Regions from separate parts of the Paenarthrobacter sp. NPDC089322 genome, predicted to be linked through region 1. Evidence: riboswitches for the same ligand, from Rfam matches in the RefSeq annotation. Region 1 holds a riboswitch; each other region holds the start of a gene.
What was found. Region 1 has a riboswitch for cyclic di-AMP ahead of AB0N65_RS06070 (C40 family peptidase). Riboswitches for the same ligand answer to the same signal wherever they lie in the genome.
Positions count from the first base shown of each region.

Region 1 (5,182 bases):
CCACGTGGGACGAAGGGGCTGTGCGCGGGGGGGCCTTGTGCGCGAAAAAATTATCAAGAGTAATTCCAAATAAGCTAGGCTTGGATTGGCGTTCTTGAGGCGACGGTTGCACACCATCCGCCTTGGCCCGAACGCGGTACGGTGGAGATTACGCAAGAACTGCGTTCGAGGAGAGCTGAGCTGGATGACGGATCTGATCGATACCACTGAGATGTATCTTCGGACCATTTTGGAGCTTGAGGAAGAGAACATCGTGGCTCTTCGCGCACGCATCGCGGAGCGCCTGCGCCACTCCGGTCCCACGGTCTCGCAGACCATCGGACGCATGGAGCGTGACGGCCTGGTGGTGGTTTCCAATGACCGCCATCTCGAATTGACGGAAGTCGGCCGGAAGCGTGCCACAGAGGTCATGCGTAAGCACCGCCTCGCCGAGAGGCTCCTGGCTGATGTCATCGGACTCGACTGGGCTTATGTCCACGATGAAGCCTGCCGGTGGGAGCACGTGATGAGTGAGCGCGTGGAGCGAAGGCTCTATGAGTTGCTTGAACACCCTACGGAGTCTCCTTATGGGAACCCCATCCCGGGCCTTGAAGCCCTCGGTGGATTGGCCGACCAGGCTTTCGCGCGCTCGGACGTCAACCTCCTGCACGCCATGGACGGCTACGCCGCTGATTCACGCGTTGTTGTGAGCCGCCTCGCCGAACCCATTCAGGTGGAGCCTGAGCTCCTTACCCAGCTTGACGAGGGCGGAATCCGCCCGGGTGCGGCCGTGTCTCTGGAACGCGTGGGGGAGTACATCTCCGTCCGCGTACCTGGCATCGAAGGAGCCCTGGAGCTCCCGCCCGAGGTGGCAGCCCACGTCTTCGTTGCCGTCAGCTGACAGCCAGCCCGCAAGCCTTACCGCAGGACGCTCTTCCCGAAGGAAGGGCGTCCTGCGGCTTTGCGGTGCCGGCGTGTCGGATCTCACTTTCAAGCCGATGGCCTCCGTGTGACCTGCGGTTTTCGGTAAATGATGATAAGGGCCCCTCGCGGACCCGACGTTTTGGTAGATAACGAATTTATTACTGCGGCCTTTAATCCCCTATAGTTATCTACTAGCGCTGATACCAAAGCGTTACCTGATCTGGAGCCGAGCTCTGCCAGCAGATCAGGTGTGTCATCCACCACTGGCAGAGGCGGGGGAACCACAAGCGGCTGCCTAAAGAAGCAGCCTTGGGGTGAAGTCCGCAGCAGAAGTGCCTACTAACGCAAGTCCTTCCCGGGATACCTGTGTGCCGTGTGCGCTTCGTGCGGGCCGGGTCTTTGAACTCTCTGATCCGAATCCGACAGCTAACTTCGCAGGCTTTCCAGAGAGGACAGAGTTTGACATCGCAGAACGTCAGGGGTCGCCGCCGTGCGTCCGGCCCCGCTGCTGAGCTGCGGCCAGCCCGCGTCGTAACGGAGATCCGGCCCCGCGACACCCAGCGCCAGGTGCGCCGCCGTAAGAGCCCGATGCGCCAGGTAGCCGACTTCGCCGCAGCCAGTGGCGTCGGGCAGAAAGCCGGCGTTGCGCTCGCTGCCACCGGCCTTGCCTTGACTGTCGGCCTGCCGGCCACGAGCCCCGTCATGGCCACCTCGGAATCCGGTCAGACTGAGGCAGCCTTGACCGTTCCCGGCGGCAGCCAGCCGGAAGTTTCAGCAGCTGCATCAGCCAAAATCGACTTCAGCCGCGCTGCCGTAGCCACCGCTGCCGACCCCGACGGCAAGCTCAAGCAGCTGTTGAGCGCCCAGTCCGCGGAAAGCATCCAGCGTGCTTCGTCCGTGGGCAGCCTTGGCAGCCCCTTGGACACGCTCAGCACGGCTTCACCCTTCGGGTATCGAATCAGCCCCCTCACGGGTGGTGCCGGCGACTTCCACCGGGGCCAGGACTTCGTGGCCCAGTGCGGTACCGCGGTGCACGCCGCCGCTGCCGGCAAGGTCACTTTCGCGGGATGGCATGAGTACGGTGGAGGGAACCGCGTGGTGGTGGACCACGGCAACGGGCTTGAAACCACCTACAACCACCTTTCCTCCTTCACCGTCAAGGTCGGTCAGACCGTCAGCCGTGGCGACACTGTTGCCTTGAGCGGCACTACTGGTGCTTCCACGGGTTGCCACCTCCACTTCGAGGTACAGGTCAACGGCGAAGTCGTGGACCCCATGAGCTGGCTCTAAGCAAATTTGATGGTCACCTCTCGCATTGATGACACGCCCCGTGACCTGAATGTGACATTCGCAAACTTCTGTTGTACCGTCTAAAGCGCATCGGCTTTTTAGGGGGCCGATGCACTTGAGTGGATTGCCTAGCTCTGCCACCACTCAAGGTCCGTTCGCATAATTCGTCTGGCAGGGGCGGGGGAACCACTTCTGGCCTTCTTCGGAAGGCCTTGGGGTTAAGTCGCAAAGTTTCCTTGGAAGCCGCGTGGCCGGATGACTCCCATCCGAATCCGACAGCTCACCTCGTAGGCATTGGGAGAGGCTACCTTCGTGTCATCACGCACTACCCCTGCGCGCCATCGCGCCGAAACGGTTCGTACGAACCCGCTGAACTCGCTTTCCAAAGCCGTTCACAGCAATGCTGGCACCGTAGGCCGCCAAGCCGCCGTTCTGGCTGCAGCCTCTGGACTCGTTCTCAGCGTCGGACTCCCGGCCCAAGCGGCTGACACCGATGTTTCCACGACGGAAGCCTCCGGCGCCCAGCAGCTGGTTGCCACCGCAGTCGTTACCGCGGAACCCACCGCAAGCGTTTCCTTCGAGAGTCCCGTCGTGGTAACCAAGGAAGCCCCCAAGGTCCAGCGTGCCTCCCAACGCACACAGACCGGTGGCGCCCAGGGCGCGGCCAACCAGGCGAACGGCGCCGTGACTGCCCAGTCGTCCAAAACCAAGGATTCTGCCTCCAGCGCAGCGGCGTCCGGTCTTGCCGCCATCGCCTACACCGGCATCGGCCACCCCTACGTCTGGGGCGGTACTTCCCCCAACGGCTGGGACTGCTCCGGATTCACCCAGTGGGTCTACGCGCAGGCCGGCATCAGCATTCCCCGCGTCAACGCCTGGACGGCTATGACTCCCACCAGCACACCCGCTCCCGGCGACCTCGTCATGCAGAACGGCGGGGCCCACGTGGGTATCTACGTCGGCAACGGCATGATGATCAGCGCGCTGAACCCGAGCCAGGGAACGCTGCTTCATTCCGTGGCATCCACCGGCTCGTCCTCCTTCTACACCCTCCGCTAGAAAACATCCCGTTCGGGGCAGGCCAGCATGCCCCCCAAGTGCTGGTCGGCCCATGACCCGCGCCGTCCCCAACCGTGCGCGGACACGAAAAGAGAGTCATCATGACCAGTGCCAACAAAGTTGCACGGCATCGCGCTGAGGCCCCCAAGACCAGCTCCCTCGCCGTGATCGCCAAAGCTGTCAGCGACAACGCCGGTGGCGTTGGCCGCCAGGCTGCAGTCATTGCCGCTGCCTCGGGCCTGGTCCTGACCAGCGGCGTCGCTGCCAACGCGGCGGACACCAACGTCCAGCGTGAATCGACGGCCACGTCCACGCTCGACGTCCAGGCAGTTTCCCAGGCCACCATCGCTGCCGATTCCACTGTGGCGATCTCTTACGAGAGCCCGGTTGTTACCACGGTGGAGGCTCCGGCTCCCGTGGAAGAGAAGGCGCCTGCCAAGGCTGAAGCCCCGGCTGCAACGGCAGGCTCCGCTGCCACGCAGTCCGGTACCGCCAAACTCGCTGTCACCAACGAGGCACCTTCGGCGAAAGCTCCGGCGGCTTCCAGCGGCTTGGGCGCAGCCATTGCCGCAGCGGCCTACGCCCAATTGGGTGTGACCCAGGATTGCACCATGTTGGTAACCAACTCCCTGGCGGCCGTCGGTATCAACTTCCACGACTGGCCGGCCGGTTACCTCTCGCTGGGCCGCACCGTCAGTGCAGCCGAAGCCCAGCCCGGCGACCTCCTCTACTACGCCAACGGCGGCTACGGCGGACTTGCCCACATCGCCGTGTACGTCGGCAACGGTATGGCAGTGCATGGCGGATGGAACGGATCCACCACGGCATTGTTCAGCGCCAACGTTGGCGGCGGCCCCGTATACATCCGGGTCAACGGCTAAACCCAAGCTCCAGGAAACACCCCGCAGGCTCTTGCCGGCGGGGTGTTCCCCTTTAAAAGCTTTGCTTGGTGCGCCCCACCGCCAGCCACCTTCCTGCAAGGTGTCCCGCACGTGAACTTTGGCGGACACTGCCAGCTAATCGACAGAATAATTCGTTGATATGGCATATAAGTGTTTACCCTTATCTTGTCGATCCACAGCCCGTACAAGCAGAGGGCAGCCGGCCCTCGTGCCCCTGACGGGTGCGGCCGTGAAGAGGTACGTGCATGCGCACACTCGTTCTGAATGCTGGATATGAACCGCTGGCGGTTGTGACCTTCCGCCGGGCACTGGTCCTTGTGCTGACTGGAAAAGCTAGCGTAGTGGCCGAAGGCGACGAGCCTGTCGTCGGGCCGCAGGAGATTCTCGGACGACCCTCCGTGATTCTTCTCAACCGCTACATCCGTCCGCGGTACAACAGGATCACTGCCGTGAGCCGCCGCGGAGTTCTCCGCCGCGACGGCCACCGCTGCGCCTACTGCGGTAAAACAGCCCACACCATAGACCACGTCCACCCCAAGTCCAGGGGCGGCGCGGATTCCTGGGAAAACCTGGTTGCGGCGTGCTTGAAATGCAATAACGCCAAGAGCGACCAGACCCTCGCCGAGATGGGTTGGAAACTTCGTTTCACGCCCGGCGTGCCCACTGGAACCATGTGGCAGATCAAAGAACTCGAGAAACCTGCGCCGGACTGGGACCCGTTCCTGTTGCCGGAATCCGCCGCCTGATCGATTTCTGTTGAACGCCGTCCGTCCCGGTAGTCTGGGCGGATGGAATTCAACGCCGTGATACTGGCGGGTGGCAGGGCCACCCGTCTCGGCGGCGTGCCCAAGCCCGGTTTGAAGTACGACGGCGGTACCCTCCTTTCGCGTACACTGCAGGCTGTTCGGGGTGCTTCTTCAGTAGTTGTGGTAGGCCCGGACGGCCACGCTTTGCCACACGGTGTTCTGTCCGCGCGTGAAGAACCTGCTTTTGCCGGCCCTGCGGCGGCGATCGCTGCCGGCTTGGCG
Region 1 is NZ_JBFBGW010000004.1:80,765-85,946, forward strand. It holds gene AB0N65_RS06060 (metal-dependent transcriptional regulator) at 185-880, shown strand; cyclic di-AMP (ydaO/yuaA leader) riboswitch at 1,118-1,359, shown strand; gene AB0N65_RS06065 (M23 family metallopeptidase) at 1,363-2,193, shown strand; cyclic di-AMP (ydaO/yuaA leader) riboswitch at 2,333-2,501, shown strand; gene AB0N65_RS06070 (C40 family peptidase) at 2,506-3,252, shown strand; gene AB0N65_RS06075 (NlpC/P60 family protein) at 3,354-4,133, shown strand; gene AB0N65_RS06080 (HNH endonuclease) at 4,400-4,900, shown strand; gene AB0N65_RS06085 (NTP transferase domain-containing protein) at 4,943-5,182, shown strand, end outside.

Region 2 (5,182 bases), on a different contig from region 1:
GATCCCGTAGGTCGGGCCACGGAGTTGGCTCACGAGCGGGGCGCCTGGGTGCACGTCGATGGCGCTTTTGGTTTGTGGGCTGCCGTTAGTCCTGAGCTGGGAAAGCACTTGGTTGGTTTGGACACGGCGGATTCCTGGGCAACCGATGCACACAAAACGCTCAACGTCCCTTACGACTCGGGGCTGGCCATCGTGTCGCGACCGGACGTGATGCGCCGCGGTTTCGGAGTCCACGCCAGCTATCTCCCGGCGGACGACCACGGCCCCGGAGATCCGCATGAAAAGGTGCCGGAGCTTTCACGTCGAGCACGCGGCATCCCCGTGTGGGCTGCACTCCGATCATTGGGCACATCCGGCGTCATCGCCATGGTCGACAGGCTGGCTGCAAATGCCCGCGCGTTGGCCGAGGGCCTGGCGGCGATCCCTGGAGTGGAAGTCCTCAATGACGTCGTGTTCACCCAGGTTTCGGTCAGCTTCGGCAGCGACGACCGCACCCGGCGGGTCACTCAGCGCCTCATGGCCGAGGGAACGGTATGGATGTCGGGATCTGCCTGGCATGGCCGCGACATCCTGAGGATCTCCGTGAGCAACTGGTCAACGGACGCCGGAGATGTTGCAGCGTCAATTGCGGCGGTTAGGCACGCCGCGGAGGCGGAGCCTTAAACCGGTTTACGTCAATCAACGCGAAAACCGCGCCGGTTCGCACCGTTCGCATCAGTAACACTGGTGCGAACGGCGGAACCGGCACGGAATTCAAGCCTGGATCGGCTTGGTACCAGTTGCTTAGTACCAGTTGTTGGCCAGGTGGAAGGCGAGGGCTGCCGAGGGGGAGCCGTAGCGTTCCTTGATGTAGTTCAGGCCCCACTTGATCTGCGTCTGGTAGTTCGTCTGCCAGTCGGAGCCAGCCGTTGCCATCTTGCTCGCGGGCAGCGACTGGACGATGCCGTAGGCTCCGCTTGACGGGTTGGTGGCCGTGGTGCGCCAGTTCGATTCCTTTTCCCAGAGCGTGGTCAAGGCGACCATTTCGCTGGCACCCCAGCCGTAGTCGCCGAGGATGCTCAAGGCGTAGGCCTTGGCAGCAGCGGGATCGTCAATTGCCTTGGGGGCAGCGGCAGCTGCCGCGGCTTTTTCAGCGGCGGCGGCAGCAGCGGCGTCGGCGGCTTGCTTGGCGGCGGCTTCAGCGGCTGCCTTCTCTGCTGCGGCGGCCTGTTCTGCAGCAGCCTTTTCAGCGGCTGCCTTCTCAGCGGCAGCCTTTTCGGCGGCGGCCAGAGCGGCGGCTGCCTGATCGGCGGCGGCCCGTTCCGCGGCACCCTTGGCCGCAGCAGCATCCATGGAGGCAGAGATATCAGCCGACTTGTTGCTGAGCTGGGCGTTCGCCTGGGTCTCGGCAGCCTGGCTCATTTCCGGGAGGTTGAATGCGGCGTTGGCGGCCGTACCCAGTGACGCAACACCCAGTGCGGCGGCGACCACACCGGCCACGACGGACATACGCTGACCCGTCTTTCCGCGGCGGGCGGCGTCCTTCAGGACGGACTGCGACTTGGTCAGGGGAGCGGTGTGTTCGTCACGGTGACGCGCGGAAGGGCGCGTCTGATCGTTAAATTCAGACATGTGTGATTACCTCTCAGCGCCTGCGGAGTTAGCTGTCGGGTTCGGATGAGGTCATCCGGCCGCGCGCGTAGCAGCGGCTTCACCCCAAGGGCCAGGAAAATGCCTGGGCCCGGAGACTCTGGGTCCCCCGTCTCTGCCTCGAATGAGAACGGAACTCCGGGAAGTGGCAGAGCTCGGCGCATCCCGGGTGCGGGCCAGGTTGGGGCGACCCACCCTTTCGACGGTACAGGACGATTCGGCTTAAGTCACATTTGGGTAACAGAGATCACGACGACGGTGCGTCGCCTTGCTCGTTTCGTTACACGTATTCGGTGGCCACTGTGGGAAGTCGAAGAGTGAACTCCGTGCGCCCCGGCCTGGACGTGACTTCGACGCTGCCGCCGTGGGCTTGCACGATGGATTCAACAATGGACAAGCCCAAGCCGGAGGTTCCTTCCGAGCCCGATCTGGCAGCGTCGGCCCGGGCAAACCGGGAGAAAATGCGCCTTTGGAAATCGACAGGAATTCCCGGCCCATTGTCCATCACGGTGACCACAGCGTTGCCGTCAGCCGAGAGCGTCACGCCGGTAACCACTGTCGTCCCTGGATCTGTGTGTTTCCTGGCATTTGACAGCAAGTTCGCCAGCACCTGGTGTAGTTGGGTCGCGTCGCCGCGCACGATGATGGGCTCGTCTGGTAGTTGGAGCTTCCATATGTGGTCCGGGGCCATGACTTTCTCGTCGCTGACGGTTTCTATGACGAGTTGGGTCAGGTCTACGTCCGTAACCTTCAGCGGCTGGCCTTCGTCCAGCCTCGCCAGCAACAAGAGGTCCTCCACGAGCGTGGTCATGCGCTCGGACTGGCTCTGCACGCGCGCCAGCGACTTTCGGCCATCCTCCGTAAAGTTCTCTGTCATGCGCAGGAGTTCGGTGTAGCCCCGGATGGCGGTGAGCGGTGTCCGAAGTTCGTGGGATGCATCCGCTACGAATTGCCGCACTTTGGTCTCACTTTCCTGGCGGGCCTCCAGGGCACTGGCAACGTTATTGAGCATCTGGTTCAGGGCATGGCCAACGCTGCCCACCTCGGTTCCGGGGTGGGAGGCCGACGGCGGTACGCGCACCGCCAGTGCCACCTCACCGGCGTCGAGGGGGAGCCGCGAAACCTTGGTGGCCACTTCGGAGAGCTGCTCCAGGGGCCGCATGGTCCTGCGGATGATTACGGTACCTGCGAGGCCGATCAGCACAAGGCCTCCGAGCGAAACGATCACCATGGTCCACACGAGGGAAGCTTCGGCGCTTTGTTTGTCCGCGAGCGGCAGTCCCGTGACAATCACGTCCCCGTAAGCGGTTTCGACTGCTACGAGGCGGTAGTCGCCGTTGGAGAGCGAGCGGTCCACAGGGCCCGTGCCTTTAGGAAGCGCAAGGAGCACCTGCTGGTCCTCCTCCGAGAGGGAGACACGGTTGCCCTTGGCATCGATGAGCCCCGAACTGCTGACGGCGGAACCGTTCATGCGCGCATTGAGCGTCCCCGCGGCTTGGCCCCGGGCTTCCAATGGATCCGGCCTTCCGGACGGTGACGAGGGAAAGCTCGACGGCGGCCTGCCGAAGGATGCGGCGCGGTCCGACGCCTGTGCCAACTGACGGTCAAGCCGCCTGTTGAAAACCATGTCCATGGCGGCGTAACTGACTACTCCAATGGCACTGCAAATGGCCACCAGCAAGGCCATGGCCACCAGGACGAGGCGTGTCCGCAGGTGCCAGGTGGAGGGCTTGAGCCAACTCCGTTTGGTGGTCCTTGCGACTCCTGAAAGTGTGGCCAAGGGTTAGTCCGCAGGCTTGATGACGTACCCGGCACCACGAATTGTGTGGATCATCGGAGGATGCTTGGCTTCGATTTTCTTCCGCAGGTAGGAGATGTAAAGCTCCACGATGTTGGCCTGGCCGCCGAAGTCGTAATCCCAGACGCGGTCCAGGATCTGGGCTTTGCTGACCACGCGCTTGGGGTTTTCCATAAGGTAGCGCAGGAGTTCGAACTGTGTCGCGGTAAGTTGTATGTCGTCCCCGGCCCGGGTCACTTCCCTGGTGTCCACGTTCAGGGTCAGGTCCCCAACCACCAGTTCCGCCGTGTCCATTGCGGCGACGCCCGAACGCTGGACAAGGCGGTGCAGTCGAAGCAGGACTTCTTCCATGCTGAACGGCTTTGTGACGTAGTCGTCGCCGCCGGCCGCCAAACCCACAATGCGGTCCTGGACGGCATCCTTGGCAGTCAGGAACAGGGCGGGAACTTCCGGAGCGAACGCCCGGACCCGGTTAAGGACTTCGACGCCGTCGAACCCGGGGATCATGACGTCCAGGACGAGCACGTCGGGCCGAAATTCCTTTGCGATCTTCACAGCCTCCGGTCCGTCTGCAGCGACGGCGACCGACCAGCCTGCCATGCGCAGCCCCATGCTCATGAGCTCTGCAAGGCTGGGTTCGTCATCCACCACCAACGCACGGATGGGCGATCCATCCGGGTGGGAAAGTTGCGGAAGGTTGTTCGTCATGGAGTGCGAGGAGGCCATGTGACAACTCTCCGATCTGCTGGTTTGCCAGCGCTTTGCCCGTCCTGTGAGGAAGCTGTGAGATCAACACTAGCGAGGTGCATGCGAGGAGACACGTGCGCGTGCGGGCATTCGTGGGCAGGGGCTTCATAGGCGTCGATCCGGCGGCACCCAGGTGGGTCCTTCGGAAAATCCCTGACGGCTAGCAGATTGATGGCCTGAAAATCGACATCGCGTCGAGTTGCGACTAGACAGCAAGTGTTTCAGATTTTGAGATTTTGCAGCGTTCCAGAGCTCGAAAATCTCGAAGGGCATAATGGACCATCGGCCGAAGAAAATTCACTGGAAGTCGAATATTTCTTCATCTGCCCGAATGAAACGGCATTCATTTTAGGTACCCACTGAATTGTGATCTGCAGCACAATACTCGCTTTTGTCTCAAAATGTGGACGCTTTGGCGCTTTGTTACTTGCGTGTTCGCATTGTTACGTTGCACACTTCCAATGTGAACAAGAACTCAACAGCACCTGCAGCCGCAGCAATCTGGTCCAGCGCACCCGCTGGCGACGAGACCCGCTGTTGTCGAATGCAAGCCTAACTTTCCACCCCAAGAAGTTTCAGGCATTCGCCCCCAGGCCCAACGTTGGGCGCCCCTCCCCAGACTCATTGCGGGGACAAACCAGCATTCGAAGCCGCGATGACGGCTATTCACTTTTGAGGTAAGCACTCCATGTCAGTTGCATCCGGATACGTCCACATCTCCGTCCGAAACGCCAACAAGGCCGCTTCAAACGCAGGGCTCCGGCCTGGTTTCGGAAACCGGTCCGGCTACGCTCCGGCCACGCCGGGCGGCGCCCAGCAGGCTCCCGGCTATGTGCCCCAGGGCTACAACCCCAACTCCTACGGTCAGTTGCGGGCAGTGCCAACCAATGACCCCGCACCCATCACGGCGCCCACCCCCGTCGTTGCCCAGTCGGACCGACTCCGCCCTGTCGCCAACGACAACGTGGCCCGCGGTTTTGTGCTCTACATGGGGATCGACGAGGAAAC
Region 2 is NZ_JBFBGW010000001.1:24,388-29,569, reverse strand. It holds gene AB0N65_RS00140 (aminotransferase class V-fold PLP-dependent enzyme) at 1-663, shown strand, start outside; gene AB0N65_RS00135 (hypothetical protein) at 784-1,611, opposite strand; cyclic di-AMP (ydaO/yuaA leader) riboswitch at 1,615-1,800, opposite strand; gene AB0N65_RS00130 (HAMP domain-containing sensor histidine kinase) at 1,910-3,409, opposite strand; gene AB0N65_RS00125 (response regulator transcription factor) at 3,413-4,153, opposite strand; gene AB0N65_RS00120 (winged helix-turn-helix domain-containing protein) at 4,863-5,182, shown strand, end outside.
Region 2: it holds a riboswitch for cyclic di-AMP, as region 1 does, so the genes downstream of both, AB0N65_RS00135 (hypothetical protein) here and AB0N65_RS06070 (C40 family peptidase) in region 1, are expected to answer to the same signal.

Region 3 (5,182 bases), on a different contig from region 1:
GTCAAGGAGCGTGTCCAGATCCACGGCAGACTGCGAAGGTGCAGCTGTGGGACTTCCCGTCGGTTTGGGCTTCTTGGACGGATCCGAGGTTGGTGTCGGCGTGGGGGTGACTGTCGGCGTCGTCGTGGGCGTGGGGGTAGCCGGCTGCGTGGGTACCGGTTGAGTGGGTACCGGGGTGGTCACGCCGGGTACCGGGGTGACAACCGACGGCGCGGCGGATGGTACCCAGACAGGGTCCGCCAGCGACACTTCCGGAGTCGGAATGGACGACGACGCTCCCGTAGGTGCCTCGGCGGCGGGCTGCCGGGCATCAGTTGTTGCTTTGCCGGCTTCCGCAGGGGGCCCTGTTGTGGCTTCCGTCGCAGCTGACGTGGACGAAGCAGTGGAGTATGAAGGGGTCGGTGCCGGGGATGCCTTACCTGTCTGGCGTCCTTCGCCATCCTTGGTCCCGCCGGCCTCATTGCTCTGCGTTTCCTGGCCAAAGAACGGCAGCTCGAGGGCCTGGCTCATGGTTCCCGCGGTGAGCACCAGGCCAAGAGCTCCAGCCACCACGGCCATGCGCTGGCTCATGGTCTTGACGGAGGCAGCCTTGGTCAAGGCAGCGTGCGGCTCCCGGCTCAACGTCGACGTTCCGAGGGACAGGCCGCCGAAGCCGGACTGGGTAGCCGAAGAGTTGGCCGCCTCTGCCGTGCTCAGGGCCGTGCCGTGCTCGCGCGCCTGGCTCCGGGCGGCCTTGCGACTCGCGAGACCTGCGGCTGCTGTGGCTGCTGCGGCGATCTGCGCCGGGGATTTGGCCTGGGCGGGTGACCCGGCGGGGACGGACTCGGATGCTGTGATCACCGGAAGCGCTGCCGTCGCGGGTTCCGCTGGTGCTTCTTCAACGGGTGCGACGACGGGAATCGCCGCCGTGGCGGGCTCGGCGGGTACCGGTTCTTCGGGAACTTCCTCGGCAGACCCTGCCGGAGCGACGACGGGAATGGCCGCGGTAGCCGGCTCCGGTTGTTCCGCTTCCGGCACAGCTGCGGCCTGTGCCGCGCGCTCACGCTCGGCCGCCCGGGCGGCCGCACGGGTGGTGGGCGCAGCGACGGTAGGAATCGCCGCCGTGGCGGGTTCCGGCGTCGAGGTTTGCGCGGTTGGTTCGCTGGTGGGGGATCCGCTGGGTTCGGCCCGACGGCGTCCGGTTGGCTTTAGGCGCTCGCGTGCAATTTGGGCGCGGCGCGGCTGATCCATGGTTGGGGACATGGTGGTTGCCTCTCAACGCCTGCGAGGTTAGCTGTCGGGTTCGGACGAGGCCGTCCGGCCGCACATGGCGGCTTCACCCCGAGGGCCTGTTGGGGGGTCAGGCCCGGGAACTCTGGGTCCCCCGTCTCTGCCGCGGGTCTGGCGGATTCCGAAGTGCGGCAGAGCTCGGCGTCACCCCGGAAGCGGCCCAGCGGAGAGTCGGGTCGCCCTTCGACGGTACATGAGCCGGAAAGTAAAGTCACATTAATGTAACGGACGGAACGCCTGCCCTCGCGGCGCGTGCTGAGGGCCTAGGCTTCGGAGCCGTTGTCCGCAGCGACGTTTTATCCACATATCGGTCGCCAACCCTAGCCTTACGCTGCGACCGGCAGGTAGACATGAGCTATGGATCTCCCTGTGAAGCCGCCGGTCTCGCCCATGCTTGCCAAGTCCGTGCCAAACATTCCGGACGTTGGGCACTATGAACCCAAGTGGGACGGCTTCAGGACCATCGTTTTCAAGGATGGCGAGGACATCATCCTGGGAAGCCGGAACGAGAAACCCATGACGAGGTACTTCCCGGAGCTCGTCGAAGCACTGCGAAGGAACCTTCCGGACAAGTGCGTGATCGATGGCGAGATCGTGCTTATCGCAGACAACAAACTTGAATTTGAGCTGCTGCAACAGCGGATCCACCCGGCCGACAGCAGGGTCAGGATGCTGGCAGACAAAACACCGGCGTCCATGATTGCCTTCGACATCCTCGCGTTGGGCGACGACGACCTCATGGTCCGGCCCTTCTCCGAGCGTCGCGCCATTCTTGAAAAAGCCCTCGCGCATGCCTCGGCCCCCGTCTATGTGACGCCTGCCGTTTCAGATCTCGACAAAGCCCGGGAATGGTTCGTGCAGCTTGAGGGAGCAGGGCTCGACGGCGTGCTGTCCAAACCGTTGGACGGCACCTACCAGCCGAACAAGCGGGTGATGTTCAAGACCAAGCATGAGCGCACCGCCGATTGCGTGGTGTCCGGGTTCCGCTGGCATAAAACGGCGAAAGTGGTGGGCTCCATGTTGTTGGGGCTTTATGACGATGCGGGGCGGCTGCAGCACGTCGGCGTAGTGGCGTCGTTCCCCATGGCCAAGCGCGAAAGCCTGGTCGCGGAATTGGAGCCCTACCGGATTGAGCTCAGCGAACACCCTTGGGGTCAGTGGGCCGCCCAAAGCGAAGAGGATACAGGCGGAACGCGCATGCCCGGCGCTCAGAGCCGATGGAGTGGCGGCAAAGACTTTTCCTTTGTGCCGCTGCGGCCGGAACTGGTGATTGAGGTTGCCTACGACTACATGGAGGGGGACAGGTTCAGGCACACCACCCAGTTCCGCCGGTGGCGTCCGGACCGGACCCCGGAGAGTTGCACCTACGAGCAGATCGAGGAACCCGCGGACTACGACCTCTCCGAGATCCTGAAGCTGCCGTAGCCCCGGGCCGAACGTAGTCCTGGACTACTCCTCGTGTCCCTGGTCCCGGCTCATGCTGTCTTCGGCCGGCGGTGTCTCTCCCGGGGGTACACCTCCGCCGGGCTCCAGCCCCGTGACGTTGCCGTTGGCGGGATCGGGATTGGCAGATGCTGCGGGGTCGCTGTCTTCGTCCTTGCGCATGTCCGGATCTTCGTGGATGCTGTCGGGCTCCGCCGCGCCGCTCACTCCGAAGGTCTGCGGATCGTCTTCCGGGTCATAGCTGGTCATGGTCAACCCTTTCCTCAGCAAACTTACTTTCGACCTTGCCCTGTCAGCCTAACCGGGGCGCGCCCGAGCCAACAAGGGCCGCACCCGAGGCGGGGGCGTCGACGGTAAGCGACTAATTCTGCCGGGATGTTGCCGAGACGAAGCTCCGGATGGCATCGGCTACCGCTTGAGGGCGCATGTGCTGTGCTACATGGCCGACGCCGTTGATCTCCACGAGCCTGCCCTGCGGTACTGCCCGCGAAAGGCGCAGCGACCATTCGGGGCCAGCCACGTGATCCCTGCTGCCGCGAAGGATCAGGACCGGGACGTCCACGTTGGCCAGTCGTTTCTCCGTGGGGTACTCCATCATCACGGGTAGTTCAGTCAGGTACCAGCGGGGGCCGCAACGAAGGTAATCGGTGACCACGATCCAGTTGGAGGACGGGCTTTCGCGAAGGAGGCCGTCCAGGAACAAGGCCAGGGACTGTCTCCCGATGTTCTTGTGCCGCGAATCCACCACGGGACCCATGAGCACCAGGTGTTGCACCCGTTCGGGCTCGCATAAGGCTGCCTCGATGGCGAACTGCACACCCATGGAGTGGCCCACAAGCACGTATGATTCGATGCCGCAGGACTTGAGTGCCTCAGCAATGTACGCGCCATAGTCCTCGACTGACAGTTGGCGGCCGGGCTTGGGGGTTCCTGCAAAGCCCGGAAGGTCCAAGGAATACGTGGGTGAACCGGCTGCGAGGACGGCGTGCAGCCTTGCGAGGTAGCGATGGGAAACGCCGATGCCGTGGATGAGAACGTACACGGGCTCGCCATTTGCCTGGGCGCCCGGCGGCGGCGTTCCATTCGTCCAGAGGATCCGGCCCGTCAGGCCGCGCGCTTCGACGTCGGCGGATAGTAGTGCTGTCAGTGTTTACTCCCGGGCAGCGTCGTCGGATTCGGCGGGGTCGCCTGCAGGGTGCGGGGCATCAGGTGATGCAGCAGCGTTAGCGGCGTCCCGGCGTCGGGCAATCTTGGACTCGGTCCACATGGCGACGGCGACGAACACGACGCATGCAAACATGAAGGTGGCAACGAAGTTCAATCCCATGGCGGAACCCAAGGGTGCGGCAAGGGCCATTGCGGCCACCCCGGCCACTATATGCCACCCTTTGAAATTGCCCACCAAACAAGCGTAACCCCGGGTTTTACAGGTGCTGGTCCGTTGGCTGGGATCGTTGCTTGATCCTTATCACTCCGACACTTTAGTGGGTGTCGGCGTCATCTGCGGCGCCATGCCCGGCAGCCGCCTCGGCCTGCTTCCTCTTCTGCGTTTCGAGCCACTCCATGATGGCTGCCTGCCGGATCCTGCGGTGGGTTCCGCGGTACTCCACCGGGATCTCGCCGCGGTCGGTCATATTGCGCAGGTAGGTGTGCGAGATGCCGGCGAGTTCGGCCGCCTGCGAGGTAGTGAGCATTTCCTCCACGCTGCTTACGGTCACGGTTTCGCCTCGGCCCAGCCTCGCGAGAAGGTCGACGACGGCGTCCCTCGCCTGGTCGGGGAGGCGGTGGACGGTGCCATCCACGAACACGGTGATGTCGTCGCTGTCCTGGAGGGAGCGTGCCAGATTCCGGGCTTCATCGGCGGGGAGCCCGGCCGTGACGCGGGGAGCTATCAATGCCATGGCAGAAGCCTAACGCGGGGGCAGGGAGCTCTGTGCCGGCAGCCCGTTTCGTTGCTTCGCTGCGCAGTGTGCCGTACGTGCGGCACAGTACGCAGCGAGGCAACGAAATGGAGAAAAATAAGCGTTGACAGTTCTGAGGTAACGCGCGTAACCTAATTCACACGCTCGAAGTAACGCGCGTTACCTACTATCCAAGCATCCGGAGCATTCAATGGCGAAAAGCACCACCTCCAAGCAGCCCGTACCCGGGCGGCCAAGGGGAGTCACCATGAATGACGTCGCCAAACATGCCGGCGTCTCCAGGACTGCAGTCTCGTTTGTGCTGAGCAACCGCGAAAACGCCAGCATCTCCGAGGAAACCCGTACACGGATCAACGACGCCGTGCAAGCACTGGGCTACCGCCCGAACGCCGGAGCCAGGGCACTGGCATCACAGCGCAGTGATTGGTACGGGATCGTCACCGAGATCGTCACGGCACCGTTCGCCGTGGACATCATCAAAGGTGCGCAGGATCAAGCGTGGCTTGATCGGCGGTTCCTGCTCATCGCGCCCTCCGACCAGGCCGATG
Region 3 is NZ_JBFBGW010000028.1:18,319-23,500, reverse strand. It holds gene AB0N65_RS19630 (hypothetical protein) at 1-1,242, opposite strand, end outside; cyclic di-AMP (ydaO/yuaA leader) riboswitch at 1,245-1,396, opposite strand; gene AB0N65_RS19625 (ATP-dependent DNA ligase) at 1,627-2,694, shown strand; gene AB0N65_RS19620 (DUF6480 family protein) at 2,719-2,961, opposite strand; gene AB0N65_RS19615 (alpha/beta hydrolase) at 3,074-3,859, opposite strand; gene AB0N65_RS19610 (hypothetical protein) at 3,863-4,069, opposite strand; gene AB0N65_RS19605 (helix-turn-helix domain-containing protein) at 4,194-4,613, opposite strand; gene AB0N65_RS19600 (LacI family DNA-binding transcriptional regulator) at 4,825-5,182, shown strand, end outside.
Region 3: it holds a riboswitch for cyclic di-AMP, as region 1 does, so the genes downstream of both, AB0N65_RS19630 (hypothetical protein) here and AB0N65_RS06070 (C40 family peptidase) in region 1, are expected to answer to the same signal.

Region 4 (5,182 bases), on a different contig from region 1:
CGCCGATGCCCGCGCCGGATTCCACAAAGATCTGGTTGGACGACACGGACGCGCCACCACCCACGATTGCGCCAAGGGCATCCACCTGAAGGACGCGGTCCACGTTGGGAATGTTGCCGTGCTCGTCGACGGTTCCGGCCTCGTTGGCGAGGCCCACCATGGTGCCCATGGCGTCGAAGAAGATGCTGAGGAGGATCACGAAGGCCAGCAGCGCAGCGGCGATGAAGCCGAGGTGCTCAAAGGCTCCGAAGGGGTTGGCTTTTCCGATCAAGGAAAGGTCCGGGGCGCCCCACTCCGAAAACGTGGGCGCAACGAGGGACCAGCCGCGCGGGTTGACCTTCTCACCATCAAAGCTCGGGCCGATGTGCAGGGTGAATTCGAGAATGGCGGCCAAGGCCGTGGACACGACGATGCCGATCAAGATAGCCCCGCGGACCTTTCGGACCACCAACGCGATGGTCAGGATCAAACCCACGGCGAACACCAGCGTGGGCCAGCCCATGAGCTTGCCATCCACGCCGAGACCGAGGGGAACAGTTGTACCCGCGGCGTCGGGAATCCGGCGGACAAACCCTGCGTTGACCAGGCCGATCAGGGCGATGAAGAGGCCAATGCCCACTACGATTGCCGTCTTCAGAGCCTCAGGCACGGCCTTGAACACCGCGGTGCGGAACCCTGTGAGCACCAGGATCAGCATGGTGACGCCTGAGAGCACCACCAGGCCCATCATGTCCGGCCAGGTCAGCTCGGGGTGAGACGCTACGGTTACCGCCACGAAGGCGTTGACGCCCAGCCCTGTTGCTACGGCAAACGGGTGCTTGGCCCATGCGCCCATGAGGATGGTCAGGACGCCGGCCACGAACGCCGTGGTGGCCGCGACCGCAGTGAATCCGAGGGACGCTCCGCTCGAATCGGCCCCGGAAAGGATCAGGGGGTTCAGCACCACGATGTAGCTCATGGCAAAGAACGTGGCGAACCCGCCGCGGATTTCCCTTGAATACGTGGATCCTCGTTCGGAGATCTTGAAGTAGCGGTCGATGGCAGAACCTTGTTTAAGCATGAAGGTCTCCGGGGATCGGGGGAGTGTGCCCTCAAATCCTATGCCTGCCGATGCGGGACGCCTTGGCAATTCGCCTAGTCTGTAAGGAAGCCAACACTAGGAGAAACCGCCCCATGCGTACCATCCGCCCGCTCCAGGCCGCCGTCGTTGCTGTCCTTGCTTTCGTGTCGGCGCTGCTGTTCGCAGCCGCCCCGGCATCCGCCCACGACGTCGCCGAGTCCACGGCTCCGGCGAACGGTGCCAGCGTGACGGAAGTACCGGCGTCGGTCTCCATTACCTTCAACAACCCGCCGCTGGCCATCGGGTCCGGGGTCACGGTAACCACTGGCGGCGAGAACTGGGCGGACGGCGCGGTTGAGATCATCGACAACCAAGCCGTCCAAAAGTTGCGCCCCGGGGCGCCGGCAGGGGAGTACACCGTGACCTGGCGGGTGGTCAGCTCAGACTCGCACCCCATTGAGGGCACCTTCACGTTCACCGCCACGGGTGGAAGCACGACGACGGGAGGCAGTTCGGCGGGTGCGTCACCCTCGGCTTCGGCCACCTCTTCGGCCGTGGTGCCGACGGCGGGAACAGCGGCTCCCGGCGCGGAAAATAACGAATCGGAACCGGCCGCATCCCAGCCCTTCCCCTGGAGCATTGTGGGCCTGGCGGTCGTGGCGGTCGGTCTCGTGATCTTCCTCGCTGTTACCGCCCGTAAGAAACTGGCTGCGAATGACGCCGAGGACGATAATCCCGCGGAATGACGGGACTTTCTACATAGCGTCGAAGGTCTCGAATCGGTCACCGCGACACGCGGAACTTGAACTTCTCGTTACTCAAATGTGACTTTGACGTGATCGTCGCGTACGGTAGTACCTGTGCCCGATCCATGTACGGGGCACTTCCGGCCTGATTGCCTAGCTCTGCCGCAGTCCGGAATCCGTTCGCAGACAAACCTACGGCAGAGACGGGGAACCCAATTTGGGCCGCTTTCAAGTGCGCCCTTGGGGTGAAGTCACGAAGCTTCCGCTGAACAGCGGGGGATAGTGGCCGGGTGACTCCCATCCGAATCCGACAGCTAACCTCGCAGGCATCGGGAGAGGCTTTTTCATGTCTTCACGCATTCTTCGCGGCCGTCGTAAGGCGGACAGCGCACGTCCCAATCCGTTCATCTCCATCTCCAAGGCTGTTGCCAGCAACGCTTCGGGTGCAGGCCGCCAGGCTGCTGTTATCGCCGCAGCTTCGGGCCTCGTCCTGACCGGCTCCATTGCTGCCCACGCAGCGGAGACCCCGGCACAGGCACCTGTGGAGCGCGACTCCAGCCCCGCCACGGTGGCACAGGCCGTTTCCGAGGCCCCCAACAAGGTTGTCACCGCCGCTGCAACGGCCACCGTCAACTTCGAGCGTCCTGCTGTAGCCTCGGTTGCTGCACCGGTCATCGAGAAGCCGGCCCCTGCTCCGGCACCCAAGAAGGCTGCAGCCACCACCACCGCCGCAGCCGCTCCGGCCAAGGCGACGGCAACCGCAACTGCGACCGCTCCGGCTCCGGCCGCTCCTGCTGCCGCAGCTCCGGCCGCCGGTGGCGTCAACGCCGCCATGGTTGCCTCGGCCTACGCCCAGATCGGCATCTTCCAGGACTGCACCGCCATGGTCGAGAAGGCCCTCGGTTCGGCAGGTATCCCGGTTGGCGACCTCGGTCCCATGCAGTTCATGAACTACGGCAAGGTCGTCAGCGACCCCCAGCCGGGTGACATGATCGTCCAGTCCGGCCACGTTGCCATCTACATCGGCAACGGCCAGGCCATCAGCGGTGGCATCAACGGCAACCAGACGGGCATCCACCCCATCAGCTGGCTCACCGCAACGGGTCCCCTGACCTACGTACGCGCCGGCGCCTAAGCCTCACGTTCAAAGGCCGGTGCCTTCAACGACTTACGTCGTCGGAGGCACCGGCCTTTGGGGTTAAGCTTGCTTGAAAATTTGCCTGGGAACTTGGTTCAGACCATGGCCAGGCCGGGTCCTGCGGGAAGCGCCACCCTGGAAGAGATTGCCTGTCCCACAGCCTTGGCCTGACGGAGTACTTCCTTCGGAGAAGGCGTGACCAGTTCCCCGACACCCACCAAATGCATGCCGACGGCCCGCATGGCTGCCACGAAGTTTTGGCCGATGGAGATTCCCAGCTCCGTGAGCATCCGGCGAAGCTGGCTTTGTGCGCACCGCGTCACCACAATGTGGTCCGCCAACAAGACGCCGTTGGCCGTGTGCACAGCCCACTGGCGTGCTGCGGGCTCAAAGGACCCGGAAGCGCTGACGCCGAGAAAGTCCAGGCGAACGGCCCGCGTGGTGTTACGTACATCCAGCTGATGGCTCGCGGCATAGTTGCGCAGGTGGCGGAGGATTTCGTTGCGTTCCTGCATCGCGGCGGGGTCCGCGGCGTCGCAGCGTTGCAGCATTCCGGTGTGGAGGGACGGTGCCGTTGCGGAAAGGCTTCCCAACCCGTCCACCACAATGGAGTTCACGCCGTAGCGGCTCAGTTCGCTGGCCACTGCCAAGCCGGAAAGACCGGCTCCGATGACCACGGTAGTGGTACGTTCCGTGCCGGAATCAGGCGCGTATGACACTGCTTGGTTCCTCCTTGACGTTGTGCCCGGGGGCATCGCATGGACAGCGTCCGGGTTCCCCAAGCGGCCGCAAATAAATGGCCGGTTTGTGTCCTGGGACACCTTTGCCGGCCATTCGGTGACTCGAACATTACCCAACTTTTTCTGCCATGGATAGCCTTCCCTTCAGCGTGTTTTGGTTGTTCATCCGGAGCGGAATCCGGGACGTGCGGCTGACCGCATCCAGAGGGTGTTTCGTGGTACGGGCAGGGTCCTGGAAACCGCTCTGGAAACCGAGCCCTGACCGTTATGCACATAGCACAGAGTCGCCTTGATTCGACCTTGCCAACCGAGAATAGTGGGGATTGGAGGAAGAAACCCAACGTTCCTTCGGCCCCGGCCATTTGTAGCAATGCGGCGAGGATCACCGGTCAGGAGAACCTCTGGCAGAATGGCCGGAACATCAAGCAGTAGGTGGAGAGGCGGGCCCCATGGACCAGCACGGTAGACACGTTGAAGAACCACGGGACGGTGACCAGGCCATAGCGCCCGGTGGAATCGTCGTCGGAGTCGACGGTTCCGAACACGGTCAATGCGCCCTTGTGTGGGCGGCCCGCGAAGCGGAACGTCGTCAGCGTCCGTTGCATATCGTCACGGCCTATTCAGTTCCTATCTTCGCGGCCTCCGGTTTGGACGGCGGCTATGCCACTGTTGACGATTCCGTGATCCGTGAGGGCGCGGAAGCGATCGTTAAGCAGGCCATGGACAAGGTGGCCGGATACGGCATCGATGTGGACGCTTCGGTGGAGAACGGAGACGCAGCAGGTGTTCTGCTGGATCTCTCGGCGGATGCCGAGCTCCTCGTCTTCGGCAGCCGTGGCCGGGGCGGCTTCGTGGGACGCCTGCTGGGTTCCGTGAGCAGCGCTTTGCCCGCGCACGCCAAATGCCCCACCGTGACAGTTCCGCTGTATTGCGCCGACCGCTTGGGCGAAAACACAGAGGACAAACACATCAAGGCAGAGCATGCCAAGGCCGGCCCGCGCACTGTTGAAAATATCGTGGCCGTAGGCGTGGACGGTTCCGAGCAGGCCCGGGTCGCTGTCCTTGAGGCAGCGGAGCAGGCCCAGCGGATGGGAGCCAAGCTCCGCGTCATCTGTGCCGTTCCGCAATACAGTGGCTCGCTCGCCTGGGTGCCTGCACCCTTGGACCGCGACGCATTGTTCGCGGACATTAGAGTTCAATTGGATGCGGGCGTAGCTTGGCTGCGAAGCCATTTCCCTGAGTTGACGGTGGAGACGGATCTCAAGGATGGTTCACCCGTGGATGTCCTGGTTGAGGCCAGCCGTGGTGTGGAACTAGTGGTCCTGGGAACCCGTGGTCGTGGTGGTTTCGCCGGGATGCTTCTGGGTTCCACGTCCGACGGCGTACTGCACCATGCCAAAGGCCCGGTGCTGGTAGTCCCTGATCGTGAGGATCCGCGGCTCGCAGACCGGCCCAAGTTCGGGCCCATGCTCGGCGCGGCCTAAAGTTCCCGCGCCGC
Region 4 is NZ_JBFBGW010000001.1:423,570-428,751, reverse strand. It holds gene AB0N65_RS02030 (NCS2 family permease) at 1-1,060, opposite strand, end outside; gene AB0N65_RS02025 (copper resistance CopC family protein) at 1,174-1,806, shown strand; cyclic di-AMP (ydaO/yuaA leader) riboswitch at 1,957-2,149, shown strand; gene AB0N65_RS02020 (NlpC/P60 family protein) at 2,153-2,941, shown strand; gene AB0N65_RS02015 (FAD-dependent monooxygenase) at 3,040-3,663, opposite strand; gene AB0N65_RS02010 (universal stress protein) at 4,134-5,168, shown strand.
Region 4: it holds a riboswitch for cyclic di-AMP, as region 1 does, so the genes downstream of both, AB0N65_RS02020 (NlpC/P60 family protein) here and AB0N65_RS06070 (C40 family peptidase) in region 1, are expected to answer to the same signal.